DNA from 3 places in the Streptomyces sp. NBC_00224 genome. Region 2 is predicted to be linked to each of the others. Evidence: predicted binding sites of a transcription regulator. Region 2 holds the regulator's gene; each other region holds the start of a gene.

Region 1 (3,274 bases), 1.0 Mb from region 2:
ACGAAGATCGACAAGGGTCTTCAGGAGCTGATCAAGCTGGGCCTCGTCGAGGACAAGCCGTACAAGATCTTCGGTGCTCAGGCGGAGGGCTGCTCTCCGGTCTCCACCGCCTTCAAGGCGGGCCACGACGTCGTACGGCCGCAGAAGCCGGACACCATCGCCAAGTCGCTGGCCATCGGCAACCCGGCGGACGGCCCGTACGTCCTGGACATCGCCCGGCGCACCGGCGGCGCGGTGGAGGACGTGAACGACGAGCAGATCGTGGACGCGATCAAGCTGCTCGCCCGGACCGAGGGCATCTTCGCCGAGACGGCGGGCGGCGTGACGGTCGGCGTCACACGGAAGCTCATCGAGAACGGGCTCCTGGACCCGACCCTGACTACTGTCGTCCTCAACACGGGTGACGGCCTCAAGACCCTGGACGCGGTGGCGCCGACCACTGGACCGTCCGCGACCATCCGCCCGAGCCTGGACGCGTTCCGCGACGCCGGCCTGGCCGGCTGACTACCTCGCTTCGGAAGACGGAAGGCAGAACACCATGAGCGTCAACGTCCGCATCCCCACCATTCTCCGTACGTACACGGGCGGCAAGTCCGAGGTCGCGGCCGAGGGTGCCACCCTCGCCGAGGTCATCGCCGACCTGGAGAAGAACCACACCGGGATCGCCGCCCGGGTCCTGGACGACCAGGGCAAGCTGCGCCGCTTCGTCAACGTGTACGTCAACGACGACGACGTCCGCTTCGAGCAGGGCCTGGAGACGGCGACGCCGGACGGCGCGGGCGTCTCGATCATTCCGGCCGTCGCCGGAGGCTGAACATAGGTTCGTAGTCCACGCTGAGTTACCTGAATTGCCCCCTCCGCAAGCTAAGCGGAGGGGGCAATTCAGTGTGGTTGAGCGCGGTACAGTGGGGAAGTCCCCTTCGTTGCGCGTGCCGCATGCATATGAGAACGCGACGAACCGGCGTCGAGAAGCAGTCAAAGTGTTCGAGCATATTGCTCCTTAAGTGCGCTTTGCCCGGCCCGACTTGCCCCGGAATGCTGAATTTCGCGGCATTCCGCTCTTCACCCCTGCCCGGAATTCTCGTCCGATTGACCTGTTGCAGAGGGCAGTTGGGCAGATACATTCAGCCGCGGTCGACGCGTTCCGGCGCACACCCTCTCCTGTCGGAGGGTGGAGGTCTGACCCGGGTCCGCGAAGTGCGGTCCCGTGCAAGGGCCAGTAATAGGGGAGTTAGGCATGGCTCAGGGCACCGTCAAGTGGTTCAACGCGGAGAAGGGGTACGGCTTCATCGCGGTCGACGGTGGTGCGGATGTTTTCGTCCACTACAGCGCGATCCAGATGGACGGGTACCGCACCCTTGAAGAAGGTCAGCGAGTCGAGTTCGAGATCTCGCAGGGCCAGAAGGGTCCGCAGGCGGACATGGTCAAGCTCGCCGTCTGATCTCGGCGCGATCGGCCACCGACGCACTCACGCACGTGGGGCCCGCATCCTCTGTAAAAGGATGCGGGCCCCACGTGCGTGTCCGGGCCCGGGGCCTGGCATGGACGTGTCCGGGACCCGGCCGGGGCGGTGGGACGGCCTTGCACTCTCCTGGGTCGAGTGCTAATCATTGGCGTTAGCACTCTCCCAGTGAGAGTGACAGAACCAGGATCGGGTCGGTGAGGTCCGCAAGCCGGGTGGGGCAAGGAACCACAAGGCATGCAGGCCGTCCGTCGCGGGCGCTTGCTCGATCCGGAGAATCCACCCCTGTCCGGGAGGACCACTTCACATGGCCAAGATCATCGCGTTCGACGAGGAGGCACGGCGCGGTCTCGAGCGCGGGATGAACCAGCTCGCCGACGCCGTCAAGGTCACCCTTGGCCCCAAGGGCCGCAACGTCGTCCTAGAGAAGAAGTGGGGCGCCCCCACGATCACCAACGATGGTGTTTCCATCGCCAAGGAGATCGAGCTCGAAGACCCGTACGAGAAGATCGGCGCCGAGCTGGTCAAGGAAGTCGCCAAGAAGACGGACGACGTCGCCGGTGACGGTACGACCACCGCGACCGTCCTCGCCCAGGCGCTCGTCCGCGAGGGTCTGCGCAATGTGGCCGCCGGCGCCAACCCGATGGCTCTGAAGCGCGGCATCGAGAAGGCCGTCGAGGCCGTCTCCGGTGCGCTGCTTGAGCAGGCGAAGGATGTCGAGACCAAGGAGCAGATCGCTTCGACGGCCTCCATCTCCGCCGCCGACACCCAGATCGGCGAGCTCATCGCCGAGGCGATGGACAAGGTCGGCAAGGAAGGCGTCATCACGGTCGAGGAGTCCCAGACCTTCGGTCTGGAGCTTGAGCTCACCGAGGGCATGCGCTTCGACAAGGGCTACATCTCGGCGTACTTCGCGACCGACATGGAGCGCATGGAAGCCGCGCTCGACGACCCGTACATCCTGATCGTCAACTCGAAGATCGGCTCGGTCAAGGACCTGCTGCCGCTCCTTGAGAAGGTCATGCAGTCGGGCAAGCCGCTCCTGATCATCGCCGAGGACGTCGAGGGCGAGGCCCTCTCGACCCTGGTCGTGAACAAGATCCGCGGCACCTTCAAGTCCGTCGCCGTCAAGGCCCCGGGCTTCGGCGACCGCCGCAAGGCGATGCTGAACGACATCGCCATCCTCACCGGCGGCACGGTCATCTCCGAGGAGGTCGGCCTCAAGCTGGAGAACGCGGGTCTCGACCTGCTGGGCCGCGCCCGCAAGGTCGTCATCACCAAGGACGAGACCACGATCGTGGACGGCTCCGGCGACAGCGAGCAGGTCGCGGGCCGGGTCAACCAGATCCGTGCCGAGATCGAGAACTCGGACTCGGACTACGACCGCGAGAAGCTCCAGGAGCGTCTGGCGAAGCTGGCCGGCGGCGTGGCCGTCATCAAGGCCGGCGCCGCCACCGAGGTGGAGCTCAAGGAGCGCAAGCACCGCATCGAGGACGCCGTTCGCAACGCGAAGGCGGCCGTCGAGGAGGGCATCGTCGCCGGTGGTGGCGTGGCCCTGCTGCAGGCCTCCTCGGTCTTCGAGAAGCTGGACCTGTCGGGTGACGAGGCGACCGGCGCCAACGCCGTGAAGCTCGCCCTGGAGGCCCCGCTGAAGCAGATCGCCGTCAACGGTGGTCTTGAGGGCGGCGTCGTCGTCGAGAAGGTGCGCAACCTTCCGATCGGTCACGGCCTCAACGCCGCGACCGGTGAGTACGTCGACATGATCGCCGAGGGCATCATCGACCCGGCGAAGGTGACGCGCTCCGCGCTGCA
Region 2 (3,274 bases):
CCGAGGCGGTGCGCGCCGGGCGCGAGGGGGAGGGCGCGGGCGGGCGTACCAGCGTGACCACCTTCCCCTCCAGCAGGAACCCCCGGGCCTCCATCGGGAACACGCGCTGTTTGCCGAAGCGGTCCTCCAGCGTCACCGTCCCCGCCTCACAGCGGAGCACCGCCCCGCAGAACCCGGTCGTCACCTCCTCGACGACCAGGTCGAGCTCGGCGGGCACCTCGGGGGCCGGGGTCCCCTTCTTCCAGGGCGGAGTCAGGTCCGGGCTGTAGCTGCGCATTCGGATGAGAATACGGGCGTTTCATGTGGCCATATGGGTGTACGCCGCTACGACACGCCGAATTCCGCCGCGAGTTGGGTCCGCTGCGCCCGTACGAACGCCGCGTCCACCACCGCCCCGTGCCCCGGCACGTACACCGCGTCCTCGCCGCCCAGGTCGAGCAGCCGGTCGAGCGCGGCGGGCCAGCGGGTGCGGACCGCGTCCGGGCCCGCCTGCGGCTCGCCGGACTCCTCGACCAGGTCGCCGCAGAAGACGATCTCGGGCGACCCCGGCGAGGCCGGGACCAGTACGGCCAGGTCGTGGCCGCTGTGGCCGGGGCCCACGTTCGCGAGCAGCACCTGCCGCCCGCCCAGCTCCAGCGTCCACTCGCCCGTCACGAAGTGGTGCGGGCGCACCAGCAGGTCCGCCGCCTCGGCGGCCTGTGCGGCCGGCACCCCGTGCGCGACCGCGTCGGTGCGCAGGGCGTCGCCGTCGAGGACCCGGTCGATGCCCACCGCCCCATACACCTCGGCCCCCGAGAACGCGGCCGTGCCGAGCACGTGGTCGAAGTGCGGATGGCTGAGTGCGATGTGCGTCACCCGGCGCCCGATCAGCGCCTGCGCCTGGGCGCGCAGCTCGGCGCCCTCGCGCAGGGTCGACCCCGTGTCGTACAGCAGGACCGCGTCGGTGCCGACGACCAGGCCGGCCGTCGCGTCCCACCCCGGAAGCCGGCGGCGGCCCACGCCGTCGCCAAGGCGTTCCCAGCCGAACTCTTCCCATCTGACGTCCATGACGTGACGCTATCCCGGGCGGTCGGGGACGGCGCCCGACCGCGCCGCTCCACCGCGCCGCGAGCGTCACGGGCGGCCGCCCTTGCTAGGGGTGTACCGGTCGGCCGTACACTGGCCGGGGGATTGCTGGCACTCGAACGCACAGAGTGCCAGGCAGAGAGCCTAGGGACGACAGCTGGAGGTGTGCGCGGTGCTCAGTGAACGCAGACTTGAGGTCCTGCGCGCCATCGTCCAGGACTATGTCGGGACCGAGGAGCCGGTCGGCTCGAAGGCCCTGACCGAGCGGCACGCGCTGGGCGTCTCCCCGGCGACCGTGCGCAACGACATGGCCGTACTGGAAGAGGAGGGCTTCATCGCCCAGCCTCACACCAGCGCCGGGCGCATTCCCACCGACAAGGGCTATCGGCTGTTCGTCGACCGGCTCGCGGGCGTCAAGCCGATGTCGTCGCCGGAGCGGCGGGCCATCCAGAACTTCCTGGACGGGGCCGTCGACCTCGACGACGTGGTGGCGCGGACCGTGCGGCTGCTCGCGCAGCTGACGCGGCAGGTCGCCGTCGTGCAGTACCCGTCGCTGACGCGGTCCACCGTGCGGCACGTGGAGCTGCTGTCGCTGGCCCCGGCCAGACTGATGCTGGTGCTCATCACGGACACCGGGCGGGTCGAGCAGCGGCTGGTCGACTGCCCGGCGCCGTTCGGCGAGACCTCGCTGGCGGATCTGCGGGCCCGGCTCAACAGCCGGGTGGTGGGGCGCCGCTTCGCGGACGTCCCGCAGCTGGTGCAGGATCTGCCGGAGTCCTTCGAGCCGGAGGACCGAGGAACCGTTTCGACGGTGCTCTCCACCCTGCTCGAAACCCTGGTCGAGGAGACCGAGGAGCGGCTGATGATCGGCGGCACCGCCAATCTCACCCGCTTCGGACACGACTTCCCCCTGACCATCAGGCCGGTGCTGGAGGCGCTGGAGGAGCAAGTGGTGCTCCTCAAGCTGCTCGGCGAGGCCAAGGAATCGGGCATGACCGTACGAATCGGGCATGAGAACGCCCATGAAGGGCTGAACTCCACGTCCGTCGTCTCGGTCGGCTACGGTTCGGGCGGCGAAGCCGTCGCAAAACTCGGCGTGGTCGGACCGACCCGCATGGATTACCCCGGAACGATGGGAGCGGTACGCGCAGTGGCACGTTACGTCGGACAGATCCTGGCGGAGTCGTAAGTGGCCACGGACTACTACGCCGTACTGGGCGTACGCCGCGACGCATCGCAGGACGAGATCAAGAAGGCGTTCCGGCGCCTGGCGCGTGAACTCCACCCGGATGTGAATCCGGACCCGAAGACGCAGGAGCGCTTCAAGGAGATCAACGCGGCCTACGAGGTCCTCTCGGACCCGCAGAAGAAGCAGATCCACGACCTCGGCGGCGACCCCCTGTCGTCCTCCGGCGGCGGTGGCGCGGGCGGCTTCGGCGCGGGCGGCTTCGGGAACTTCTCGGACATCATGGACGCGTTCTTCGGCAACGCGGCACAGCGCGGCCCGCGCTCGCGCACCCGCCGCGGCCAGGACGCCATGATCCGGCTGGAGATCGACCTCAACGAGGCGGCCTTCGGTACGACCAAGGAGATCCAGGTCGACACCGCCGTGGTGTGTACGACCTGCAGCGGCGAGGGCGCGGCCCCCGGCACCTCGGCGCAGACGTGTGACATGTGCCGCGGCCGCGGTGAGGTCTCCCAGGTGACCCGCTCCTTCCTCGGCCAGGTCATGACCTCCCGCCCCTGCCCCCAGTGCCAGGGCTTCGGGACCGTCGTGCCGACCCCGTGCCCGGAGTGCGCCGGTGACGGCCGCATCCGCTCGCGCCGCACGCTCACGGTCAAGATCCCGGCCGGTGTCGACAACGGCACCCGCATCCAGCTCGCGGGCGAGGGCGAGGTCGGCCCCGGCGGCGGCCCCGCCGGTGACCTGTACGTGGAGATCCACGAGCTGAACCACGACGTCTTCCAGCGCCGTGGCGACGATCTGCACTGCACCGTGACGCTGCCCATGACGGCCGCCTCGCTCGGCACCAAGGTGCCGCTGCAGACGCTGGACGGCATGGAGGAGGTGGACATCCGCCCGGGCACCCAGTCGGGCCAGTCCATCCCGCTGCACGGGCGCGGTGTGACGCATCTGCGCGGCGGCGGCCGGGGCGATCTGATCGTCCACGTCGAGGTCACCACGCCGAGCAAGCTGGACCCGCAACAG
Region 3 (3,274 bases), 2.1 Mb from region 2:
ACGTCGAAGGGGTGCAGCCAGGCCACGATCCGGCCTTTGACGTGCGGCTCGGTCGAGCCGACGACGTACGCCCCGACCGCCGCCATCAGCACCCCGCACACGACCCAACTGGTGCGTTCGGTCGCCACGTACAGCATGACCACGAAGAGCCCGAAGAAGATCAGCGAGGTGCCCAGGTCGCGTTCGAAGACGAGCACCAGCAGGCTCAGCACCCAGATCGCCACCAGCGGCGCCATCTGGCGGCCAGGCGGCAGCCTGATGCCCAGGACCTTGCGGCCGGTGAGCGCCAGCGAGTCGCGGTGGACCACCAGATAGCCCGCGAAGAACACCGTGATCATGATCTTCACGAACTCGCCGGGCTGGAGCGAGAACGGGCCGAGGTAGACCCAGCGCTTGGCGCCGTACGTGTCCGCGCCGAAGAACGACGGTGCCATCAGGAGGATCAGCGCCACCGCCATCGAGACGTAGATGTAGCGCTGGAGGCGCCGGTGGTCGCGCAGCAGCACCACGGTCAGCAGACAGCCCGCGAGCCCGATGACCGTCCACACCAGCTGCCCCGACGCGGTGGGCGCCGACTTGAACGCCTTCGCGTACGCCGGGTCGAGCCGGTAGAGCAGCACCAGGCCGAGCCCGGACAGGAGCACCGCCAGGGGCAGGATCAGCGGGTCCGCGTACGCCGCGAACCTCCGTACGGTCAGATGCCCGGCCAGTGACATCAGCGTCATGCTGACCGCGAACTCGGCCGTGGCGCGCGGCAGCCCGCCCGTCATCGCCGCCGACACACAGGCGTGGCCGCCGACCGTGACGATCACGACCAGCGCGAGCAGCAGCGCCTCGGTGCGGCGGCGGGCGGACGCGAGCGCCCGCCCCGGCCCGGCCTCACCCTGGCCGTCGCCGATGTCGATGTCGATGTCGCCGTCCGCTCGGGGCCCGGTTCCCGTATCCGTACGCATCGTCCTCATCGGTCTGACCTTAAGGACCCTTTCGTCCGAGTGGCGACGGTTTTTCCGAAAGAGGCCGTGTCGCGAAGTCCACAGGGGTACGGGCGAACCGGATGGGTGAATTCGTCGTCGGACCGGGCCGGGGGCCTGGAGAGGGAGCCGGGCGGACCCGGCGAACAGGCGGCGCCGCACCTGCGAAATCCGGCCGCCACGGTCGTCGGCTTGGCACTCCGCTTGACCGAGTGCTAATCGCCGTCCTAGTCTCGGCTCTGGCACTCCCCACTGGAGAGTGCCAACACAGCGACGGGCAGGTCCGGCACCCGCGACGACGGATCCACCTGGTCGCCACCCAAACAGTTAACCCCGTGAGATCTCCGAAGGGGGAGACCGGATCGTGACGACCGCCAGCTCCAAGGTTGCCATCAAGCCGCTTGAGGACCGCATTGTGGTCCAGCCGCTCGACGCCGAGCAGACCACGGCCTCCGGCCTGGTCATCCCGGACACCGCCAAGGAGAAGCCCCAGGAGGGCGTCGTCCTGGCCGTGGGTCCGGGCCGGATCGAGGACGGAAAGCGCGTCGAGCTCGACGTGTCCGTCGGCGACGTCGTGCTCTACAGCAAGTACGGCGGCACCGAGGTGAAGTACAACGGCGAGGAGTACCTCGTCCTCTCGGCTCGCGACGTGCTCGCGATCATCGAGAAGTAATTCATCTCGAAGCGAATGCTTCTGAGCTGCGCCCCTGGCCACCCCGCTGACAGCCGGGCGGCGAGGGGCGCAGTTTTCGTATCACCGAGTTTCCGAGAGGGCTGAACCGCTCCCATGGCGAAGATCCTGAAGTTCGACGAGGACGCCCGTCGCGCCCTTGAGCGCGGCGTCAACAAGCTTGCCGACACTGTGAAGGTGACGATCGGCCCCAAGGGCCGCAACGTCGTCATCGACAAGAAGTTCGGCGCCCCCACCATCACCAACGACGGTGTCACGATCGCCCGCGAGGTCGAGCTCGACGACCCGTACGAGAACCTGGGCGCCCAGCTCGTGAAGGAGGTGGCGACCAAGACCAACGACATCGCGGGTGACGGCACCACCACCGCCACCGTGCTGGCCCAGGCGCTGGTCCGCGAGGGCCTGCGCAACGTCGCCGCCGGCGCCTCCCCGGCCGCCCTGAAGAAGGGCATCGACGCGGCTGTCAAGGCCGTCTCGGAGGAGCTGCTCGCCACCGCGCGCCCGATCGAGGACAAGTCCGACATCGCCGCCGTGGCCGCGCTCTCCGCGCAGGACACCCAGGTCGGCGAGCTCATCGCCGAGGCGATGGACAAGGTCGGCAAGGACGGTGTCATCACCGTCGAGGAGTCCAACACCTTCGGCCTGGAGCTGGAGTTCACCGAGGGCATGGCCTTCGACAAGGGCTACCTCTCCCCGTACATGGTGTCCGACCAGGAGCGTATGGAGGCCGTCCTCGACGACCCGTACATCCTGATCAACCAGGGCAAGATCTCCTCGATCCAGGACCTGCTGCCGCTCCTGGAGAAGGTCATCCAGGCCGGCGCCTCCAAGCCGCTCCTGATCATCGCCGAGGACGTCGAGGGCGAGGCCCTGTCGACCCTGGTCGTCAACAAGATCCGCGGCACGTTCAACGCCGTGGCCGTCAAGGCCCCGGGCTTCGGCGACCGCCGCAAGGCGATGCTGCAGGACATGGCCACCCTCACCGGTGCCACCGTCATCGCCGAGGAGGTCGGCCTCAAGCTCGACCAGGCCGGTCTGGACGTGCTGGGCTCGGCCCGCCGCGTCACGATCACCAAGGACGACACGACCGTCGTCGACGGTGGCGGCAGCCACGAGGACGTCGTCGGCCGCGTCAACCAGATCAAGGCCGAGATCGAGTCCACGGACTCGGACTGGGACCGCGAGAAGCTCCAGGAGCGCCTGGCGAAGCTTGCCGGCGGCGTCTGCGTCATCAAGGTCGGCGCCGCCACCGAGGTGGAGCTGAAGGAGAAGAAGCACCGTCTGGAGGACGCCATCTCCGCGACCCGCGCCGCGGTCGAGGAGGGCATCGTCTCCGGTGGTGGCTCCGCGCTCGTCCACGCCGTCAAGGTCCTGGAGGGCAACCTCGGCCTGACCGGCGACGAGGCCACGGGTGTCGCGGTCGTCCGCCGCGCCGCGGTCGAGCCGCTGCGCTGGATCGCCGAGAACGCCGGTCTTGAGGGCTACGTCATCACCTCGAAGGTGGCGGAGCTGGAGAAGGGCAACGGCTTCAACGCCGCCACCGGCGAGTACGGCGACCTGGTCAAGGCCGGCGTCATCGACCCGGTCAAGGTGACGCGCTCCGCCCTGGAGA

The links. Region 2 encodes HrcA, which represses chaperone genes, less so after heat shock. Its sites were predicted from a motif close to TTNGCACTCNGNNNNNCNGAGTGCNAA; they were not measured.
Region 1: a site for HrcA is predicted at 1,581-1,607, ahead of groL (chaperonin GroEL). Genes of this name have one in related genera too.
Region 3: a site for HrcA is predicted at 1,164-1,190, ahead of groES (co-chaperone GroES). Genes of this name have one in related genera too.

What each region holds. Positions count from the first base shown of each region.
Region 1 covers NZ_CP108106.1:4,462,434-4,465,707, reverse strand. The annotation lists gene thrC (threonine synthase) at 1-504, shown strand, start outside; gene OG965_RS19715 (MoaD/ThiS family protein) at 539-814, shown strand; gene OG965_RS19710 (cold-shock protein) at 1,238-1,441, shown strand; gene groL (chaperonin GroEL) at 1,770-3,274, shown strand, end outside.
Region 2 covers NZ_CP108106.1:3,444,466-3,447,739, reverse strand. The annotation lists gene OG965_RS15500 (DUF3097 domain-containing protein) at 1-277, opposite strand, end outside; gene OG965_RS15495 (MBL fold metallo-hydrolase) at 325-1,047, opposite strand; gene hrcA (heat-inducible transcriptional repressor HrcA) at 1,238-2,254, shown strand; gene dnaJ (molecular chaperone DnaJ) at 2,255-3,274, shown strand, end outside.
Region 3 covers NZ_CP108106.1:5,511,050-5,514,323, forward strand. The annotation lists gene OG965_RS24685 (FtsW/RodA/SpoVE family cell cycle protein) at 1-953, opposite strand, end outside; gene groES (co-chaperone GroES) at 1,336-1,644, shown strand; gene groL (chaperonin GroEL) at 1,759-3,274, shown strand, end outside.